4 regions of the Streptomyces sp. NPDC046870 genome follow, and region 3 is predicted to be linked to each of the others. Evidence: riboswitches for the same ligand, from Rfam matches in the RefSeq annotation. Region 3 holds a riboswitch; each other region holds the start of a gene.

Region 1 (2,191 bases), on a different contig from region 3:
CCTGACCGGTCTCGTCTCCCTCGCCGCCGCCTACGCCGTGCACACCGACGCCGGGGCCCATCCCACCGTGGGCACCCTCACCGACGTGGTCACCGTCGCGACAGTCGCCCTGCTGGCCGTCGCCATCAACCGGGTGGTCCGCCGGGGCGACCGGCGGCTCGCCTCCGCCCGCGAGATCGCCGAGGCCGCCCAGCGGGCCGTCCTGCCGGAACCGGACGAGCGGATCGGCGGCTACGAGATCGCCGCCTGCTACGAGGCGGCACGGCAGGACGCGTTCATCGGCGGCGACCTGTACGCCGTACAGGACAGCCCCTACGGCGTCCGGCTGGTCGTCGGGGACGTGCGCGGCAAGGGCATGGGCGCCGTCGCCGCGGTGGCCGTGGTGATCGGCGCGTTCCGGGAGGCGGCCGAGCAGGAGGCCACGCTGGAGGCGGTCGCCGAGCGGCTGGAGCGGGCGCTGGCCCGCGAGGGCACCCGGCGCGACGGGATCGACGCCTTCGAGGGGTTCACCACCGCGGTGCTCGCCGAACTCCCGCACGGCGACGGCGCCGTACGGATCGTCAACCGCGGCCATCCGCCGCCGCTGCTGCTGCACGCCGACGGCACCCTGCGGACCCTGGCCCCGGCCGAGCCCGCGCTGCCGCTCGGCATGGGCGACCTCGGCATGTGGCCGGACCGCGCCACCGAGACCGCCTTCCCGAGCGGCGCGACCCTGCTGTTCTTCACCGACGGCCTGTCCGAGGCGCGGGACGCCCACGGCCGGTTCTACGACCCCGAACGGCGGCTCGCCGGACGCACCTTCGCCGGCCCGGCCGCACTGGTCGGCCGGCTCGCCGAGGAGGCGCGCCGGCACTCCGGGGGCGGCATGGCCGACGACATGGCGCTGCTCGCCGTGCGGCGCCCCTGACCGTCACCGCAGGTGACCGGACGACCGCCGTGCGCATAACGTCTGAGTCACCATCAAAACCGAAAGTGACTGCTGAACGAGTCCGATGCTCGGTCAACTCGCCCCTTTTGACGGGGTAGTGGCCGATAGCTCCGCTGGTGAAGACGCGAATGATCAAGCCGAACGGCTTGGAAAGTGACTGTCGGGTCTATTAACGTTCGATAACGCAGCGCGGTCGTCACAGCCGTCACAAGAGGCGGCTCCGTGCGCACGCGCCGAATCCCGCAAGGGAGCCGGGGAACCACCACCCTGGGGTGAATCACGCGAATGCCGTCGTGAACTCGCGGAGTCCACGACCGGTATACGCGCGTAGGAGACCTTCCTGCTCCGAACCCGTCAGCTAACCCGGTAGGCGAAAGGAAGGAAAGGAGTACGCCCGCGTGGCGTCCAACCGGCCTGCCCCAGAAGCCCCGTTCATACCGGCACAGCGCGAGCCCGAGACCTTCGGGTACGGCGCCTACCGCGCCGAGGAGGGCCCCTGGGAGGAGTGGAACCCCACCGAGGAGTCCGTCGCCCCGGTGCGCGGCCGGCATCGCGTCGCCAAGCAGCGCGGCGGCTTCGCGCGCAGCTCCACCGTCCTGGGCGTCGGCGTCATGGCCGCCGTCGGCGCGGGCGGCATGGCCAGCGCCAACACCGGCAAGCCGCCGGTCTCGATCTCCCTGCCGGACCTGCCCTCGGTCGGCTCCCTCTTCCACGACGACTCGGCCGACGCCCACCCGGCCGAGGCCGCCACGGCCACGCTGAGCACCGTCGGCGTGACCACGGCCGCCGGCGAGGACAGTGCCGACGCGGGCGAGGCGCTGCGCAACCGGATCATGGCCCAGGCCGAGCAGCAGCAGGGCCAGGCCGAGAGCAGGGCCACGGCCGCCGCGGTCGCCGCCGCCGAGAAGCAGAGCGCCGACGCCGCCGCCCAGGCCGAGCAGAAGGCCGCCGCCCAGGCCGCCGCGGCCAAGGAGAAGGCGGAGGCCGCCGCCGCGAAGAAGGCCGAGGAAGAGCGGCTGGCCAAGCTGGCCGAGCAGTACACGCTGCCCACCTCCTCGTACACGATCACCTCGACCTTCGGCCAGGCCGGCGGGATGTGGTCCTCCGGCTACCACACCGGCCTCGACTTCGCCGCCCCCACCGGCACCCTGATCAAGGCCGTGCACAGCGGCACGATCACCGAGGCGGGCTGGGCCGGCTCCTACGGCTACCGCACGATCCTCACCCTGGACGACGGCACCGAGCTGTGGTTCTGCCACCAGT
Region 2 (2,191 bases), on a different contig from region 3:
GAGTCGGCGGGGCGTGCTGTCCGTATTCTCTGATCATGGCACCCACCCCGGCATATGCACTGATCGCCACCGACCTGGACGGGACGCTGCTGCGCGGCGACGACACCGTCTCGGACCGGTCCCTCGCCGCGCTCGCGCGGGTGGCGCGGGCCGGTGCCCGGCACCTGGTGGTGACGGGCCGCCCGGCCCCGCGGGTGCGGCCGCTGCTCGCGGACCTCGGCGGTGCCGGGCTCGCGGTGTGCGGGCAGGGGGCCCAGGTCTACGACGCCGCGACCGACCGTCTGTTGTGGTCCGTCCGGCTGGACCGGGAGCTGGCCGAGACGGCGCTCGGCAAGATCGAGGCGGAGGTGGGGGAGGTCTACGCGGCGGTCGACCAGGACGGCGTGGACGGGCTCACGCTCATCGAGCCCGGTTACCGGATGCCCCACCCGACACTGCCCGCGGTGCGGGTCGGCCGGCGGGACGACCTGTGGTGCGCGCCCATCAGCAAGGTGCTGCTGCGGCACGCCACCCTGTCCGACGACGAGTTGGCGGCCGTGGCCCGGGCGGCGGTGGGCTCGCTCGCGTCGGTCACGATGTCGGGGCCCGGCACGGTGGAGCTCCAGCCGTGCGGGGTGACGAAGGCGACCGGGCTGGCGCGGGCCGCGGAACGGCTCGGGATCGCCGCCGAACGGGCCCTCGCGTTCGGCGACATGCCCAACGACATCCCGATGTTCGACTGGGCCGGGCGCGGTGTCGCCATGGCCGGCGCCCACCCGGAGCTGAAGGCGGTGGCCGACGAGATCACCCTGTCGAACGAGGACGACGGCGTCGCCGTCGTCCTCGAACGACTCTTCCCGACCGGCTGACGGGGACACCGGCAGCGCCCGGTCAGGTCGTCGGCCGGCGCCCGGCCGGACCGCCGGTGCCGGTCAGTACGCGCCGAACACGTTGTCGATGGACCCGTACCGCGCGGCCGCGTAGTTGCAGGCGGCGGTGATGTTGGCGACCGGGTCGTAGATGTCGAAGGACGTTCCGGCCACGTGGTACGCGTTGAACGTCGGGTCGATGACCTGGAGCAGTCCCTTGGACGGGATGCCCTTGGCGGCGTTGGAGTCCCAGAGGTTGATGGCCTTCGGGTTGCCGGAGGACTCGCGGATGATGTTGCGGTGGATGCCGTTGTAGGTGCCCGGGATGTGCTTCTCGGCCATGATCGCCAGCGACTCGCGGATCCAGCCGTCGAGGTTGTTCGGGTAGCCGGCGGGGGTGGTGGCGGCCGTGGTGGTGGTGCTGGGGGCCGCGGAGGCGTCCGCCGCGCCGATGAGCGGCAGGGCGAGGACGGCGGCACCGGTGCCGACGGCGGTGAGCGCGCGGACGAGGCGGCTGTTCCGGGTACGGCGGGGCTGGGCGACAGCAGACATGGGGGCGTTCCTCTCCGACGCCTGCGAGGTGAGCTGTCGGGTTCGGGCGGGGAGGCGCCCTGCCGTGCTCCTGACGGAGGCATGGCTTCACCCCTAGCCGTCCCGGCGCGGCGTGTGCCGTTCCGGACCGGCGGCTTACCTGGGTCCCCCGCTCCTGCCGTACGAATGAGTTCGTCGATGGGTATGCGGGCGGCGGCAGGATTCGGCGTCCGCCCGACGGCCCGGAACGTATGCGAGAGCACATGTCGGGAACAAGGCCCGGATTCATACAACGTGCGATTTGACCTTGATCGACGCCGTATGAGGTACTTGATCCTTTGCGGTTGCCAATCCTCAACTCGCCGATACGGCAAGGGGTGCGCGAGGGTCGGGCGTGCCCGGCGGCCCCGTCGGGCACGTGACCCAACTCACGAAATAACAAACACTTTTAAATCGGACATGAGGGAATAAGGGGATTCGCACCTGAAGTCGGGGTGATGGTGGAACCCGGCGTGTGCGGGGCGTCGCCGCCGAGGCGAGGGTGGAGTGTCCGGATTACTCTTATATGGATAAAAATCCGCTCACACTGTGTGATCAAAACCATGCCGGTCATGATCCGGTATCGCCCGGGCTGGACCGGTGGGCGCTATCGGTGATCGAAAGAGGACCGGATACGCTGACTTGAGTGATGGCAGCGACCTATCGACAAACCGTGTAACCGCCAGCAGACACCAGCAGACAGGAGACCCCTCGTGACCGTCGTCGGGCCGTTCGGGCTGAGCGTGCGGGACCAGGCTCTGGAAGCCGATGTC
Region 3 (2,191 bases):
CACGCCGGTCGACACCGCGGCGGCGAACGACGTGACCGCGCAGCTCATGTACCTGGAGCACGCGGCGCCGGACCGGGACATCACGCTGTACGTCAACTCGCCGGGCGGCTCGTTCGACGCCATGACGGCGATCTACGACGTGATGCAGTACGTCGGCTGTGACGTGGCGACCTACTGCCTGGGCCAGGCCTCCGCCTCGGCCGCGGTGCTGGTCGCGGCCGGCACCCCGGGCAAGAGGTTCGCGCTGCCCGGCGCCCGCATGGTGATCGAGCAGCCCGCGCTGCCCGAGCCGGTGCGCGGACAGCCCAGCGACCTGCTCATCCAGGCGGAGGAGCTGACCCGCATCCGCGCGACGCTCGCGGAGATGCTGACGCGGCACACGGGGCGCACGGCCGGGCAGGTCCACGAGGATCTGGAGCGCGACCTGATCCTGGACGCCGCCGGGGCGGTCGCCTACGGTCTGGTGGACGGCATCGTGCCGAGCCGCCGGGGCACGCCCGGCGCACCGGACGCGAGGTGAGCCGCCCATGCTGCCGGACCTCCCGCCCCTTCCCGCGCTGACCCGCGCCGAGGGCGAGTTGATCGACCGTTACCTGGAGGCGGTCGACCTGCTGGGCCGCATCAACCCGGCCCGGCCCGGGGACACCTACCGCGGGCTGCGCGCCGCCCAGGCGCTGGTGCGCAAGGCGGCGGAGCTGCGGGACGCGCTCGCGCTGATGCACCAACGGGGTGAGACGGAGCTGCACGGGGACACGCTGGCACGGGCGTTGCGGGTGCTGGACGGCGAGCGCCGGGCCGCTCGCGTCGCGCTCCCGCCGGACGGCGCCGGCTGAGGGGGACGCCCCGCCCGGCCCGGCCGGCCCCGTGCGTCGACACGCTTCGTCCGGACGGGACTTGAAACGGTCCGAACGACGTACCGCCGACCGGTGTACTTCCAGATCGCTTTCCGGGCCTCCCGAGTTGCGCCAAGCGCCGTCGCGTCGGCCGCCGGGAGGCGCATCGCCCCAGGTCGGGGGCTACGTCCGGGATCTGACGGAGGCTCGAACAGGGCAGTGTCCACCCGAACGGGTGAGTGGTGAGTAACACCACAAATCCCCGATTCCGTTGGGATTTTCCGACGATCGTGAGCCAAGATCCGTGTCTGACGACAAGCCCCCGCCACCGCGGCGGGGCGATCCGGGCGGACGCCGAGTCCTGCCGCCGCCCGGATGACCGGTCGACGGAGTGGATCGGCAGGAGTGGAGGACCCAAGCAAGGCGGGTCGCCGGAACAGATGTTCGTCCGTACGACACGGACGGTCGTCGGCTCCGGGCGACCCTTGGGGTGAAGCCGTGGCAACACGGCCGGGCAACTTCGCCAGCCCGAATCCGACAGGTCATCCTTCACAGGCGGCTGACGAAGGGTTGCGCATGACTGCGCTCAATCGTGTCCCGTCGCTGATGGCCCGGGCTGGCACGGCCTCGGCTCTGACCCTCGCCGCCGTGGGCGGCTCGATCGCGGTGCCCGGCCTCGCCACCGACGCCTCCGCCGCGACGATGGCGACGAAAGCACTCAAGGTCGCGGCCTCCAAGAAGGGCGCCCCCTACGCGTGGGGAGCCACCGGCCCGCGCCGGTTCGACTGCTCGGGGCTGACGCTCTACTCCTACAAGAAGGCCGGCAAGAAGCTGCCGCGCACGGCCGCCCAGCAGTACAACAAGACGCACCACATCTCCTCCAGGAGCCGCAAGGCGGGCGACCTGGTCTTCTTCCACTCGGGTTCGTACGTCTACCACGTCGGCATCTACGCGGGTCACGGCAAGATCTGGCACGCCCCGAAGACCGGGGACGTGGTGAAGCTCGAGAGGATCTGGACGAAGAGCGTCTGGTACGGCCGGGTGAGCTGACCCGCCTCGGACCAGCAGCGGCTCCAGCAGCAGGGCCGCCGACGCCGCCCCGGCGCCCGCCCGCACCCCACGGACGCGGGGCGCCTGGGCGGGCCGCCTGAGCGAGCCACGGGTGAGACCCCGGAACCGCGACGCCGCCCGGCGCCCGGGTGGCTGCCGCAGGGTTCCGGGGAAGTGACGTCGGGCTGGGGCTCCCAGGCGCCGCCTCGCGCCCACGGCACGCCCCGCCACCGGCCAGACCGGGCGCGACGCCGCGCACTGCCAGGGCTGCCCTCAGCGAGGCTCCACCCGCGACGCCGGCCCGCAGA
Region 4 (2,191 bases), on a different contig from region 3:
GCCCGGCGCTGGACGACCTGTGGAAGGTGCTGCGCACGGTCGCGGCGGACGGCCTGACCGACGCCGAGCGGGACGTCGCCGTGCAGAACCTGGTCGGTGTGGCGCCGCTGAAGTACGAGACCGCGGCGGCCGTCGCCGGCACGCTGGCCGACCAGGTCGAGCAGCACCTGCCCGACGACTTCCAGGCGACGCTGTACCAGCAGTTGGCGGCCACGGGCACGGTGGAGGCCACCGCGGCCGTCGTGAACGCCTTCCCGGTGGACCGCCTGGTGACCGTCCTCGTCGGTGACGCGTCGCAGATCAAGGCGCCGGTGGAGGCGCTGGGCATCGGTGAAGTGACCGTGGTGGCGGCCGAGTAGACGGCCACCGCGGCGGCCGGACGACGGCACGCGCGCGTGGGGCCCTGGTGACCTACGGGTCGTCAGGGCCCCACGGTGTTCCACTCCCTTCCTCAGATGCCCGTTTTGGGGCGGAGGTTGCCTGTCTGCCCTGTGGGATGCGCTACAAAAGCCGGGATGCGTTTGAGGATTGACAACGTGCTTGCGTAGCTTCGTCCGGGCTGTTCGTCAGGCAGTGCGCCGCACCCGCGGCACCGGACAGTCATCGCCGAGTCCCCGTACGGCGCGAGCCAGGGGAGCCGGGGACCCACCGTCCCTGGGGTGAATCGGGCGTCCGCGCGAGTGCGAGGAGGCCCGTAGGAGACCTTCCTGCTCCGAACCCGTCAGCTAACCCGGTAGGCGAGAGGGAAGGAAAGGACCAGCCACTTCATGGCGTTCATGTGCGCCACCGGGAAGCACCGCAAGCCCGGCCGGGTCAAGCGGACCACCGCCCAGGCGGCCGGCGTCGCGGCCCTCACCACCACCGGTGTGATCGGCACCCTCGCCGGCTCCCCGGCGCTCGCCGCCGAGAACACCGCGGAGCAGACCGGCCTCACCCCGGTCGTCGCCGCGTCCGAGGGCGTCGCCGACGAGATCGACGCGCAGGCCGCCGCGCAGCAGCAGGCCGCCGAGCAGAAGGCGGCCGAGGAGGCCGCGGCCAAGGCGGCGGCCGAGCGGGCGCAGAGGATCCGCGCCGAGAAGGTCCGGGCCGCCCGTGAGGCCGAGCGCAAGCGGCTGAACACCTTCGTCGCCCCGATCGCGCACTCCTACGTCTCCACCGCCTACCAGGCGAGCAGCTCCCTGTGGAGCTCCGGTGCGCACACCGGCATCGACTTCCACGCGGCCAGCGGCACGGCCGTCCACGCGGTGGGCTCCGGCACGGTGGTCTCCGCCGGCTGGGGCGGCGCGTACGGCAACCAGGTCGTGATCCGCATGGCCGACGGCATGTACACCCAGTACGGCCACCTGTCGTCCATCGCGGTCACGGTGGGCCAGAAGGTCGTCCCGGGCCAGCAGATCGGCCTGTCCGGGGCCACGGGCCACGTCACGGGCCCGCACCTGCACTTCGAGGCGCGCACGACCCCCGAGTACGGCTCGGACGTCGACCCCGTCGCCTACCTCCGCAAGCACGGCGTGAACGTCTGACGCCGACCGCACGGCTGTCCGAGGCCCCGGCTCACCGAGCCGGGGCTTTCGCCTTTTTACCGGTGGCCGCCGGACCGCTGTCCAAAAAATAGCCATGGATTAGGGCCCGCCGTCGGAAATTCCGGCTCATTGGAATAGAGTCACGGAACACACGTCCATCGTCGACGTTTCACGGGGATTAAGGCGGAGGTCGGTCATGCGTATTCCGGCGCACTCGGTGTGCACGGCCATCCGGGACGACATCGTCGCGGGTGTCCACGAGCGCGGCAGCCGCCTCACCGAGGAAGTCCTGGCCCGCCGCTACGGCGTCTCACGCGTCCCCGTGCGCGAGGCCCTGCGCACCCTGGAGGCCGAGGGCTTCGTGGTGACGCGCCGGCACGCGGGCGCGTGCGTGGCCGAGCCGACCGAGCAGGAGGCCGCCGACCTGCTGGAGATGCGGACGCTGCTGGAGCCGCTGGGCGCCGCCCGGGCCGCCCAGCGGCGTACGGAGGCGCATCTGAAGGTGCTGCGCGGTCTGGTCCGGCTGGGCCAGGAGCGGGCCCGCAGGGGCAGCAACGAGGACCTGCGCTCGTTGGGCGGCTGGTTCCACGAGACGCTCGCCCAGGCCTCCGGCAGCACCTCGCTGACCTCGGTGCTCACCCAGCTGCGGCACAAGATCGCGTGGATGT

The links. A riboswitch is a leader RNA that binds a small molecule or an ion and turns the genes downstream of it on or off. The one in region 3 is predicted to bind cyclic di-AMP.
Region 1: another riboswitch for cyclic di-AMP. It lies ahead of AB0946_RS34010 (M23 family metallopeptidase); the one in region 3 lies ahead of AB0946_RS18580 (C40 family peptidase).
Region 2: another riboswitch for cyclic di-AMP. It lies ahead of AB0946_RS08190 (transglycosylase SLT domain-containing protein); the one in region 3 lies ahead of AB0946_RS18580 (C40 family peptidase).
Region 4: another riboswitch for cyclic di-AMP. It lies ahead of AB0946_RS29250 (M23 family metallopeptidase); the one in region 3 lies ahead of AB0946_RS18580 (C40 family peptidase).

The regions. Positions count from the first base shown of each region.
Region 1 is NZ_JBEYXM010000024.1:98,003-100,193, forward strand. It holds gene AB0946_RS34005 (PP2C family protein-serine/threonine phosphatase) at 1-907, shown strand, start outside; cyclic di-AMP (ydaO/yuaA leader) riboswitch at 1,150-1,315, shown strand; gene AB0946_RS34010 (M23 family metallopeptidase) at 1,327-2,191, shown strand, end outside.
Region 2 is NZ_JBEYXM010000002.1:815,128-817,318, reverse strand. It holds gene AB0946_RS08195 (HAD family hydrolase) at 36-848, shown strand; gene AB0946_RS08190 (transglycosylase SLT domain-containing protein) at 912-1,400, opposite strand; cyclic di-AMP (ydaO/yuaA leader) riboswitch at 1,406-1,587, opposite strand; gene AB0946_RS08185 (polyprenyl synthetase family protein) at 2,132-2,191, shown strand, end outside.
Region 3 is NZ_JBEYXM010000007.1:234,025-236,215, forward strand. It holds gene AB0946_RS18570 (ATP-dependent Clp protease proteolytic subunit) at 1-520, shown strand, start outside; gene AB0946_RS18575 (hypothetical protein) at 528-833, shown strand; cyclic di-AMP (ydaO/yuaA leader) riboswitch at 1,176-1,406, shown strand; gene AB0946_RS18580 (C40 family peptidase) at 1,410-1,883, shown strand.
Region 4 is NZ_JBEYXM010000017.1:82,630-84,820, reverse strand. It holds gene AB0946_RS29255 (pitrilysin family protein) at 1-359, shown strand, start outside; cyclic di-AMP (ydaO/yuaA leader) riboswitch at 595-755, shown strand; gene AB0946_RS29250 (M23 family metallopeptidase) at 768-1,523, shown strand; gene AB0946_RS29245 (GntR family transcriptional regulator) at 1,720-2,191, shown strand, end outside.